Linked DNA regions of Variovorax sp. PBL-E5. The protein of the gene in region 2 interacts with the protein of the main gene of each other region in a pairwise test. Links are inferred from orthologs where the notes say so. Each region holds a gene or a part of one and is shown on either strand. Other genes may lie near its edges.

Region 1 (6,125 bases), 590 kb from region 2 along the record:
TGAAGCCGAGCTGCGCCGCGCGAATCGCCGCGACATAGCCGCCGGGGCCACCACCGATGACGATGACGTCGAATTGCTTGTTGGACATCCGGTGCTCCTCAGATGTCGAACAAGAGGCGCGACGGATCTTCGAGCGCTTCCTTCATCGCGACCAGTCCCAGCACGGCTTCGCGGCCGTCGATGATGCGGTGGTCGTAGCTCATCGCGAGGTAGTTCATCGGACGCACCACGATCTGGCCGTTCTCGACCACGGCGCGGTCCTTGGTCGCGTGCACGCCGAGGATGGCCGATTGCGGCGGGTTGATGATCGGCGTCGAGAGCATCGAACCGAAGGTGCCGCCGTTGGAGATCGAGAAGGTGCCGCCGGTCATTTCCTCGATGCCGAGCTTGCCGTCCTTGGCCTTCTGGCCGTATTCGGCGATCTTCTTCTCGATGTCGGCAAAGCTCATCTGGTCGGCATTGCGCAGGATCGGCACCACCAGGCCGCGCGGCGAACCGACCGCGATGCCGATGTCGAAGTAGCCGTGATACACGATGTCGTTGCCGTCCACCGAGGCGTTGATCACCGGGTACTTCTTGAGCGCATGCACCGCGGCCTTGACGAAGAAGCTCATGAAGCCGATCTTGACGCCGTGCTCCTTGGTGAAGGCGTCCTGGAACTTCTTGCGCATCTCCATGACCGGCGCCATGTTCACCTCGTTGAAGGTGGTCAGGATCGCATTGGTCGATTGCGATTGCAGCAGACGCTCGGCGATGCGGGCGCGCAGGCGGCTCATCGGCACGCGCTCTTCGGGGCGCTCGCCGAGGTCGGGCGCGCGCGCGGGAGCGGCGACCCGCGGCAGCGCAGTCTTCGGTGCGCCGGTCGGAATGACCGCGGCCGGTGCCGGTGCCGGCACCTTGGCCGGCGTGCCGCCTGCCACCGCACCGAGCACGTCGCCCTTGGTCACGCGGCCGTCCTTGCCGGTGCCGGCCACGTCGCGGGTCTGCAGGTTGTTGTCGGCCAGCAGCTTGGCCGCTGCGGGCATCGCCACGTCGGACTTCGACCCTCCGGTCGATGCAGCGGCAGCGGCCTGCGCCGGAGCGGCCGCAGGAGCAGCAGCGGGTGCCGCGGCGGGCGCTGCTGCGCCGGCCTTGCCTTCGGTGTCGATCTTCGCGATCACCTGCTCGGCCGCGACCGTCGCGCCGTCGGGCTGGACAATCTCGGCCAGCACGCCGGCATACGGCGCCGGCACTTCGAGCACCACCTTGTCGGTTTCGATCTCGATCAGGATTTCATCGATGGCGACGGCTTCGCCGGCCTTCTTCTTCCAGGTGAGCAGGGTGGCTTCGGCCACCGATTCGGACAGCTGGGGGACTTTGACTTCTACGATAGACATGGGGAGGCAGCTCCGCTTCGCGTTCTTGTGTTGAATGAGAGAGATGAAGAAACCGCGCGACTCACTTGGTCAGCACGAAGCCCTTGAGCTTGCCGAACGCACCGTCGACCAGCGCCTTCTGTTGTTCCTGGTGAAGATGCGAGTAGCCGACCGCCGGCGAGGCCGAGGCCGCGCGGCCCGAATAGCCCAGGCGCTGGCCTTCCTGCATGTTCTCGTGGATGTAGTGCTGCACGAAGAACCAGGCGCCCTGGTTCTGCGGCTCGTCCTGCGACCAGACCACGTCCACCAGATTGGGGTACTTCTTGAGCTCGGCGGCGAAGGCCTTGTGCGGGAAGGGATAGAGCTGTTCGACGCGCACGATCGCCACGTCATCGCTGCCCCGTTCCTCGCGCTTCTTGGCCAGGTCATAGTAGACCTTGCCCGAGCATGCGACCAGGCGCTTGACCTTGTCGGCCTTCAAGTCCCGGCTGTCGGGGATGACCGTCTGGAAGCCGCCCTTGGTGAACTCGGACAAGGGCGAGGTCGCATCCTTGTTCCGCAGCAGCGACTTGGGCGTCATGATGACCAGCGGCTTGCGCAGGTTGCGCACCATCTGCCGGCGCAGCACGTGGAAGATCTGGCTGGCCGTCGTCGGCTGCACGATCTGCATGTTGGCATCGGCCGCGAGCTGCATGAAGCGCTCCAGGCGTGCGGAGCTGTGCTCCGGGCCCTGGCCTTCGTAGCCGTGCGGCAGCATCAGCGTGATGCCGTTGACGCGGCCCCACTTGACCTCGCCCGAAGCAATGAACTGGTCGATGACGACCTGTGCGCCGTTGACGAAATCGCCGAACTGCGCTTCCCAGATCACCAGCGTGTTCGGGTCGTTGGATGCATAGCCGTACTCGAAGGCCAGCACGGCCTCTTCGGACAGGATCGAGTCGATGACGACGAAGGGCGCCTGGTTGTCGGCCACGTTCTGCAAGGGCGTGTAGGTGCCGGTGTCGTACTTCTCGCGGTTCTGGTCGTGCAGCACCGCATGCCGGTGCGTGAAGGTGCCGCGTCCGCTGTCTTCGCCCGACAGGCGCACCGGGTAGCCGCTGGCGACCAGCGAGGCGAAGGCCATGTGCTCGCCCATGCCCCAGTCGACGTTGGCGTCGCCGCGGCCCATGGCGGCGCGGTCGTCCAGCACCTTCTTGACCAGCGGATGGACGGTGAAGTTGTCCGGCGCCTTGGTGATGCGTTCGGCCAGGCGCTTCCATTCCGCGGTGGGAATGGCGGTGTCGCCGGCATCGGTCCACTTCTTGTTGAGGAAGGGACTCCAGTCGACCGCATACTTGCTCTTGAAGTTGGTCAGCACCGGGTCGGAGGTGTTCTTGCCGGCATCGAAGGCGGCACGCTGCGCCTTGACCATGTCGTCGCCGAGCGTGGCGCCGAGGCCCTGGGCCGCGAGCTTGTCGGCGTACAGCTTGCGCGTGCCCGGGTGGGCGGCGATCTTCTTGTACATCAGCGGCTGGGTCAGCGAGGGCGTGTCCTGCTCGTTGTGGCCGAGCTTGCGGAAGCAGATGATGTCGACCACCACGTCCTTCTGGAACTCCATGCGGAAGTCGAGTGCGAGCTGCGTCGCGAGGACCACCGCTTCGGGGTCGTCGCCGTTCACGTGCAGCACCGGCGCCTCGATCATCTTGACGATGTCGGTGCAGTACAGCGTGGAGCGGCTGTCGCGCGGATCGCTGGTGGTGAAGCCGATCTGGTTGTTGATCACGATGTGCACCGTGCCGCCCGTGTGGTAGCCGCGCGTCTCGGCCAGGGCCAGCGTTTCCATCACGACGCCCTGGCCCGCGAAGGCCGCGTCGCCGTGCACGATGACCGGCAGCACCTGCTTGCCGAGCGGGTCGGCGCGGCGGTCCATGCGCGCGCGCACGGAGCCTTCGACCACCGGGTTCACGATCTCGAGGTGCGACGGGTTGAAGGCCAGGCTCAGGTGCACCGGGCCGCCGGGCGTGGTGACGTCGGAGCTGAAGCCCTGGTGGTACTTGACGTCGCCGCTGGGCAGTTCCTCGGGCGCCGTGTGGTCGAACTCGGCGAACAGGTCGGCCGGCAGCTTGCCGAGCGAATTGACCAGCACGTTGAGGCGTCCGCGGTGCGCCATGCCGATCACGATTTCCTGCACGCCCTTGGCGCCGGCATCGTTGATGAGTTCGTCCATCGACACGATGAAGCTTTCGCCGCCTTCGAGCGAGAAGCGCTTCTGGCCGACGTACTTGGTGTGGAGGAAGCGCTCGAGGCCTTCGGCCGCGGTCAGGCGCTCGAGGATGTGCTTCTTCTCTTCCGTGTTGAGCTGCGGGTTGGTGCGGGCGCTCTCGAGCTTCTGCTGCCACCAGCGCTTCTGCCCCTGGTCGGTCATGTACATGTACTCGGCGCCCATCGTGCCGCAATAGGTTTCGCGCAGCGCATTGAGCAGGTCGCGCAGGGACATCGTGTCCTTGCCGAAGAAGGTGTTGCTGGTGTTGAACACCGTCTCGAGATCGGCATCGGTGAAGCCGTAGAACGAGGGCTCGAGCTCCGGAATCGCAGGACGCTCGGCGCGCTTGAGCGGATCGAGGTCGGCCCAGCGGGCGCCGACGTTGCGGTAGGCGGCGATCAGCTGCTGGACGGCGGTGCGCTGGCGGCCGAGTTCGGAGTCGGCCCCGCTGGCGACCACGACCTTGGTCGTGCCCTGCTTGGCGCGTTCGGCGAAGGCGTTGACGACCGGCAGGTGCGGCACGTCGCGCGCATTGCTGCCGTCGGTGGCGGGCACGTGCTGCAGCGCGTCGAAGTAGGAGCGCCAGTTGTCGGGCACGCTGCCCGGGTTGGAGAGGTAGTTCTCGTACATCTCTTCGACATAGGGCGCATTGCCGCCGAAGAGGTAGGTATTGCCTTGGTAGGCGCTGTAGACGGACGAAGAATCGCTCATATTCCGCTGACCTTCGCTTCCCTGCGGGAAGCACTAGCTGGTTTGAGAAACCTTCCGCGACACGGCTGAACCGATTGGCGGATGCGACTGTGGCTGGGGAAGGGCCTAGGTACCTTCGCATTGTGCCACGTCACCCATGTGACGGCAGTTGCGGGCTTCTCAAGAAGCGTCAGGCCGCGAGCAGTTGCCGGATCTGCTCGAGTGCGGCCGGATCGTCCATGGTGGTGAGGTCGCCGGGGTCGCGCTGCTCGCACACGGCCTGGATTGCGCGCCGCAGCAGCTTGCCGCTGCGCGTCTTGGGCAGCGCGCCCACGAAGCGAACCCGCGAAGGCCGCGCCAGTGCGCCCAGCTGGTCGGCCACGCGCTTCATGATGTCGCCTTCGAGCTTGTGCGCCGCCGCGGCATCCGCCAGCGCCGCGCCGTCTTTCGGCACGACGAAGGCCATCGCGACCTGCCCCTTGAGCGCATCGGCGACACCGACCACCGCGACCTCGGCAACGCCCTTGTGACCGGAGACGCATTCCTCGATCTCGCGCGTGCCCAGCCGGTGGCCGGCAACGTTGATCACGTCGTCGGTGCGCCCTAGGATGTAGAAATAGCCGTCCTCGTCGCGGATGCCCCAGTCGAAGGTCGAGTACACCAGCTTGCCGGGCACGGTCTTCCAGTAGGTGTTGAGGAAGCGCTCGTCGTCCCGCCAGATGGTCTGCATGAAGCCCGGCGGCGTCGGGCCTTCGATCACGACCACGCCCTTCTCGTGAGCGCCCGTCAGTTCTTCGCCGGTCGACTCGTGAAGGATCTTCACATTGAAGCCGTACATCGGAATGCCGGGGCTGCCGAACTTGCTCGGCGTGGCTTCGACGCCATTGGCCACGGTGAGGATCGGCCAGCCCGATTCGGTCTGCCAGTAGTTGTCGATGACCGGCACGCCCAGACCCTCGGCGATCCAGCGCCCGGTCGGCTCGTCGAGTGGCTCGCCCGCCAGGAACAGCGCGCGCAGGCTGGAGAGATCGTATTTCTTGAGCAGCGCGGGATCCTGCTTGCGCAGCACGCGCACCGCGGTCGGCGCGCTGAACATCACGGTGACCTTGTACTTCTCGACCAGACGCCACCAGATGCCGCCATCGGGCTGGCCGTCGAGGCCTTGCGTGGGCAGGCCTTCGTACATGAGGGTGGCCATGCCGGCGATCAGCGGCCCGTAGACGATGTAGCTGTGGCCGACGACCCAGCCGATGTCGCTGGTCGAGAAGTAGGTTTCGCCGGCGCGGCCGTCGAAGATGTGCTTCATGCTGGCGGCCAGCGCGACCGCGTAGCCGCCGGTGTCGCGCTGCACGCCCTTGGGTTTGCCGGTGGTGCCGCTGGTGTAGATGGTGTAGCTGATGTCGGCGGCATCGAGCCAGGTGCAGGGCACCTGGGCATCGCGATGGGCCTCCAGCAAGGGGGCGGCCAGGTGGTCGCGCCCTTCGACCAGGTCCATCGGGGCCAATCCGCGATCGGTGAGCAGCACGGACGCGGGCTTGTGCCGGGAGATCCGGATCGCTTCGTCGAGCAGCGGCTTGTAGGGCAGCACCTTGCCGCCGCGCGAGCCGGCATCGGCGCTGACGATCAGCTTGGGGGTCGCATCGTCGATGCGCGAGGCCAGCGAGACGCTGGCGAAGCCGCCGAAGACCACGCAATGGATGGCACCGATGCGCGCGCAGGCCAGCATCGCGAAGGCGGCCTCGGGGACCATCGGCATGTAGATCAGCACGCGGTCGCCCTGGCCTACGCCGAGGGCGATGAAGCTGGCGGCCATGCGCTGCACTTCGACATGCAGCTCC
Region 2 (5,725 bases):
ATGGCATCGGCGCGCCGCTTCGCGCTGGAGGCCTATCCGCTGGCGGAGATGCTTGCGGGCGTCGAACTGCAGCTCGTGCCGCAGACACCGTCCGAGGCCACGCCGTGCCACGAAATCGAACTGCGCTGGCACGATGGCAGGCAGCGCACCGACTGGGTCTTCGCACCCAACCGCGTGCACCAGGATGTGCTCTTCAACACCCTGCTGTCGCCCTGCGCCTGGATGAAGATCACGCAAGGCGAAGCGCCGGTGACGGACGGCGCGCGGCCCTCCGACTACGAAGCGCTGTTCCGGCTCGCGATGGACACGCTGCGCCAGCATCCCTGGCCGGCCACCGAACCCTGTTTCGAACGGCTCGACATCCGCATCGATCTGCCGGGCGTCGCGGCCACGGCGGAGAGTGGTGCACCCTGGGTCGATCTTCACGAGGCGCTGCACGAGGATCTGTACTTCTCGCTGCTGGAGCTGTTCCAGCAGCGCAGCGGACGGCCGCCCGGCGATCGCCGCTTGCAGCCGGGCCAGATCGTGCCGGACGTGCGCGTGAGTGAAGGCGAAGTGGGCTTGCGCATCGGCTTGCGCGAATACCCGGCACCGATCGCCGATGAAGCGGCCGCGAACGACATGCCGCTCGACAGGATTACGGCCCCGCTCGGCTTCGCGCGCATCGCGCAGGAACTTGCCGGGATTCCCGGTCAGCGCTTCGAAGCCACGAGCCGGCAAGGCCGGGCCGTGGTCGGCATCTACCATCCAGGCGCCGGTCCGGCGGTGATCGTCAGCGGCGGCCAGCATGCCAACGAGACCTCGGGCGTCGTCGGCGCGCTGCGCGCCGCGCGGCATCTGGCCGCGCAGCCGGACGCGCACTTCGCGCTGATCGCGCTCGAGAACCCCGACGGCTACGCGCTGCACCGCGAGCTCTGCGCGCACTCGCCGCAGCACATGCACCATGCGGCACGCTACACGGCGCTGGGCGACGACGTCGAATACCGCGAGCATGCGCCCTTCCACGAGCGCGAGGCGCGGTACGAAGCGCTGCGCCTGTCGGGCGCCGCATTGCACATCAACCTGCACGGCTACCCGGCCCACGAGTGGACGCGCCCGCTGAGCGGCTATCTCCCGCGCGGCTTCGAACTGTGGACGGTGCCCAAGGGCTTCTTCCTGATCCTGCGCTACCGCAAGGGATGGGCGGACACGGCGCGGCGGCTCGCCGAGCATGTCTGCGGCCGGCTGGCAGAGCGGCTCGAACTCATGGCCTTCAACGCGGCCCAGCTCGCCACTTACAATACGCATGCTGGCGAGCTTCCCTTCGAAGTCATCCACGGCACGGCCTGCTCCCTCAGCGAGGTCGACCGCCCCGGACCCGCCCTGACCCTGATCACCGAGTTTCCGGACGAAACGATCTACGGTGGTTCCTTCGTATTTGCCCACGACACCCAGACCGCCGCCGTGCTGGCCGCGGTCGAAGCCATAGGCCTGATTTCGCCGAGTCCATGATCACCCTGAAGAACGTCATCCTGCGCCGCAGCGCCAAAGTGCTGCTCGACGGCGCGAGCGTCACCATCAACCCCGGCGAGAAGGTCGGGCTGGTGGGACGCAACGGCGCCGGCAAGTCCACCTTGTTCGCGCTCTTCAACGGCACGCTGCACGAGGACGGCGGCGACTTCTCGCTGCCACGCCAGTGGCGCATGGCCCAGGTCGCGCAGGACATGCCCGAAACCGAGGAAGGCGCCAGCGATTTCGTGGTCGGCGGCGACACGCGGCTGGTGGAACTGCGCCAGGCCCTGGCGGCCGCCGAAGCGGCGCACGAGACCGACCCCGACGATCACGACATGGGCATGGCCCTGGCCCATGCCTACACCGACCTCGCCGATGCGGGCGAGCACGATGCGGTGCCGCGCGCCCAGGCGCTGGTCCTCGGCCTCGGCTTCAAGGTGCACCAGCTCGACCAGCCGGTCAACAGCTTCTCGGGCGGATGGCGCATGCGCCTGCAACTGGCGCGCGCGCTGATGTGCCCGAGCGACCTGCTGCTGCTCGACGAACCCACCAATCACCTGGACCTGGACGCCCTGGTCTGGCTCGAGTCCTGGCTGCAGAAATACGCCGGCACCATGATCGTGATCAGCCACGACCGCGAATTCCTCGACGCCGTGACCGACGTCACGCTGCACATCGAGCATGCCAAGCTCACGCGCTATGGCGGCAACTACAGCGCCTTCGAAACGCTGCGTGCGCAGCAGATGGAGCTGCAGCAGTCCGCCTTCACCAAGCAGCAGGACAAGATCGCGCATCTGCAGAAATTCATCGACCGCTTCAAGGCCAAGGCGAGCAAGGCCAAGCAGGCGCAGAGCCGGGTCAAGGCGCTGGAGCGCATGGAAAAGGTGGCGCCGCTGCTGGCCGAGGCCGATTTCACCTTCGAATTCAAGGAGCCGGGCAACATCCCGAACCCGATGCTCTCGATCAGCGATGCGAGCTTCGGCTACCGGGCCGAAGGCGAGCCGCCGAAGACCATCCTGCGCGGCGTGAGCCGCTCGGTGCTGGCCGGCCAGCGCATCGGCATCCTGGGTGCCAACGGACAGGGCAAGTCGACGCTGGTCAAGACCATCGCGCGCGAAATGGGCGCGCTGGCCGGGACGGTGACCGAGGGCAAGGGCCTCAACATCGGCTATTTCGCGCAGCAGGAACTCGACGTGCTGCGCCCGCAGGACACGCCGCTCGAGCACATGGTGCGCATGGCGCGCGAGCTCGGCGCGAGCGTCAAGGAGCGCACCGGCGAGCAGGACCTGCGCGGCTTCCTCGGCAGCTTCAATTTCAGCGGCGACATGGTCAAGCAGCCGGTTGGCACGATGAGCGGCGGCGAGAAGGCGCGCCTGGTGCTGGCCATGATGGTCTGGCAGCGCCCCAACCTGCTGCTGCTCGACGAGCCGACCAACCATCTGGACCTGGCGACGCGCGAGGCCCTGGCCGTCGCGCTCAACGAGTTCGAAGGCACGCTGATGCTGGTGAGCCATGATCGGGCGCTGCTGCGTTCCGTCTGCGACGAGTTCTGGCTGGTCGGGCGCGGCGTCGTCGCCGACTTCGACGGCGATCTCGACGACTACCAGCGCTACCTGCTGGACGAGGCCAAGCGCCAGCGCGAAGAGGCCAAGGCGGCCACGCGCGACGCGATCGCCGCTGTCGCCGTGGCCGAAGCGCCGCCGCCCGCCGTCCAGGCAGCGAAGACGCAGGCGCCCGCGGCCCCCGAGGCGGCGTCCGGCAGGACTCAGCGCAAGGCCGACGCGCAGGACCGCCAGCAGCGCAGCGACCAGGCCAAGCCGCTCAAGCGCGAGCTCGCGCAGATCGATCAGCGACTCGCCAGCGCCGGCGCCGAGAAGGCCTCGCTGGAAGCCCGGCTGGCCGCGCCGCTTGCAGCGGCGGAGATCGCCGAGGCCGGCAAGCGGCTCAAGGCCCTGAACGACGAGATCGGCGAGCTCGAGGAGCGCTGGCTGGCCCTGTCGGATCAGCTGGAGGCGCTCGCCGCATAACGAATAGGCGTGATAGGCTGCACGAAGCATGCCTTCGGCCATCGAACTTGCCCAGGGGGATCCCCAGCTCATTGCCGCGATCCAGCGCAGCCGGCGCCTGCTCGGGCGCAAGGCGCTCATCGCTGCCGCGGCGAGCGCGGTCCCGCTGCCGGGTGTCGACTGGGCCGCCGATGCTGCCCTGCTCACGCGGCTGGTTCCGCAGATCAGCGCCGAATTCGGCCTCTCGGTGACCCAGATCGAACGCCTGGCGCCGCACGAGCGCGACCGGATCCAGAAAGCGGCATCGGCGGTCGGCGCCTTGCTGGTCGGCAAGTTCGTGACGCGCGAGCTGCTGCTCAGGCTGGCGCGCCATGCCGGGATCCGGCTGACGGCGCAGCAGGCAGCCAAATACGTCCCGGTCGCGGGCCAGGTGGTATCTGCCGCGCTGGGCTACGCCGCGCTGCGCACGCTGGGCGAGCTGCACATCCGGGATTGCGTCAAGGTCGCGCAGTCTGTCGGACGCAGGCTTCCCTCGCCTCTGGCCCCCGAGGAAGGAGGGCCGGATAGGCCGCGAACCCCTTCGCGCCTCACTCGAACATGGGATCGCCTGCGGCTGCGATGAGGCCGACCATCGCAGGCCGTTTGCCCCCACAGGCTGTTGGCCTACCACGACACGCGATCCTGGACAATTGGCCAAGAGGGTCATAATCACCATACTCGGGTACGGATGCGGAGACGACCGGCAAAGGCGACACGAGACAGATCAAGGTGACGTCGTTCCGCACGGCGAAATCGGAGGAGCGGAAGATGAATGAGACAGACCTTGCAGCAGCGATAGAAAGGCTCATGGCCCGAGTCGACTACTACCTGCACTGCGAATTGGACGAAGAGTACGACCACGATCGGCCGGATACCGCGCGCCACCTGCTCGAAGCAGCGCTGAGGCAGGAACTGCTGCGCGCCAGCGCAGTCGGCATGGTGTCTGCCATCACCACCGCCGGCGCTTCCGCCCTGGACGACGAAACCCCCTGACACCGCTGCCGAAGCCTGCAAGCAGTCCTTGCAACGCTGATTGGGCTCGTCCCGCACCGGCCGGTGCGCTGGCGAACACGGTGCGCTAGAGTCGACCGCAGTGGACAGCCTCGACCTGATCAAGACCTTCTGCGAAGTTGCCGCGCACGGCAGCTTCTCGCGCGCCGCCAAGAAGCTCGACATGTCGAAGGCTTCCGTGAGCAAGTACGTGGCCGAGCTGGAAACCCGCTTCGGCGTGCGGCTGCTCAATCGCTCGACACGTTCCGTGAGCCTGACCGATGCCGGCGTGCTGCTGCTCGAGCGAAGCAAGCCCGTTCTCGAAATGGTGGAGCTCACCCAGGCCGAACTCCAGGAGCATGCGAGCCGGCCCACCGGCCGCCTGCGCATCGCGGCACCGCACGGCATGGGACAGGGCGATCTGCCCAAGCTGCTCGGGCAATTCATGGGGCACTACCCTGAAGTCAGCCTCAGCGTGCAATTCAGCAGCCGCACGATCGACATGGCCGAAGAAGCCATCGACCTGGCGCTGCGTTTCGGCCCGATCGAGGACGACAACCTGATCGTGCGCAAGCTGGCGCTCGTCAAGCTGGCCGTCTGCGCATCGCCGGCCTACTGGAAGAAGCACGGCACGCCGCTGCATCCTGCCGAGCTGTCCGACCACGAGGCGCTCACCCATTCGCGTTCCGGCCCGCATCCGCAGTGGCGCTTCGAAGTCGATGGCCATCCGCTCGACGTGGCTGTCAAAAGCCGGATGGATGCGACCGAGAACGCCGCATTGGTCCAGGTGGCGCTGCAGGGCTTCGGCGTGGTCTATATGCCGGCCCTCATGGTGCAATCGCACATCGACCATGGCGATCTGGTGCCTGTGCTGCAGGACCATGTTCGCAACGACATGTGGCTTTCCGCCGCCTACCTGCAGCGACGCCACAACAGCGCAGCCTTGCGGGCACTGCTGGATTTCCTGCAGACGCGGATCGGCGTGAAGGATGTCGCAGGGCGCTGAAGCGCAGGGATGCGGGTCGTCTGGCGGGGACGCCTCGCATCCGACGCAACCCGCCGATGCCCAATTTCGAATCCGGGTCGCACTCGGCCGGGCCGGCGATCGACGCCGCCCTCTCTTTATCTATGACTCTTCCGGCTAGCCCGTGAAGATGTTGTAGTCCGCACGATTCGCGTCATAACAGCTCAAGGGAAGG

Evidence for each region. The genes of interacting proteins can lie anywhere in the genome.
Region 1: the proteins of WDLP6_RS12915 (region 2) and WDLP6_RS10105 interact in binary tests that used the Escherichia coli proteins (3 or more experiments, as listed by UniProt). The link is inferred for Variovorax sp. PBL-E5 from one-to-one orthologs.

Annotation. Positions count from the first base shown.
Region 1 is NZ_LR594671.1:2,060,641-2,066,765, reverse strand. Bases 1,238-4,636 are described here. They hold WDLP6_RS10105 (2-oxoglutarate dehydrogenase E1 component), read right to left. Parts: upstream 4,309-4,636; coding sequence 1,438-4,308; downstream 1,238-1,437. Other genes in these bases: WDLP6_RS10100 (propionate--CoA ligase), read right to left, coding at 4,478-4,636; odhB (2-oxoglutarate dehydrogenase complex dihydrolipoyllysine-residue succinyltransferase), read right to left, coding at 1,238-1,376. Outside these bases: lpdA (dihydrolipoyl dehydrogenase), read right to left, coding at 1-88; more of odhB, read right to left, coding at 99-1,237; more of WDLP6_RS10100, read right to left, coding at 4,637-6,125. UniProt on the Escherichia coli protein: E1 component of the 2-oxoglutarate dehydrogenase (OGDH) complex which catalyzes the decarboxylation of 2-oxoglutarate, the first step in the conversion of 2-oxoglutarate to succinyl-CoA and CO(2).
Region 2 is NZ_LR594671.1:2,645,438-2,651,162, reverse strand. What follows is about bases 1,004-4,002. They hold WDLP6_RS12915 (ABC-F family ATP-binding cassette domain-containing protein), read left to right. Parts: upstream 1,004-1,487; coding sequence 1,488-3,518; downstream 3,519-4,002. Other genes in these bases: WDLP6_RS12910 (hypothetical protein), read left to right, coding at 3,547-4,002; WDLP6_RS12920 (peptidase M14), read left to right, coding at 1,004-1,491. In the rest of the region: more of WDLP6_RS12920, read left to right, coding at 1-1,003; more of WDLP6_RS12910, read left to right, coding at 4,003-4,119; WDLP6_RS12905 (hypothetical protein), read left to right, coding at 4,344-4,529; WDLP6_RS12900 (LysR family transcriptional regulator), read left to right, coding at 4,630-5,532. UniProt on the Escherichia coli protein: Genetic data indicate it may be involved in ribosome assembly or function.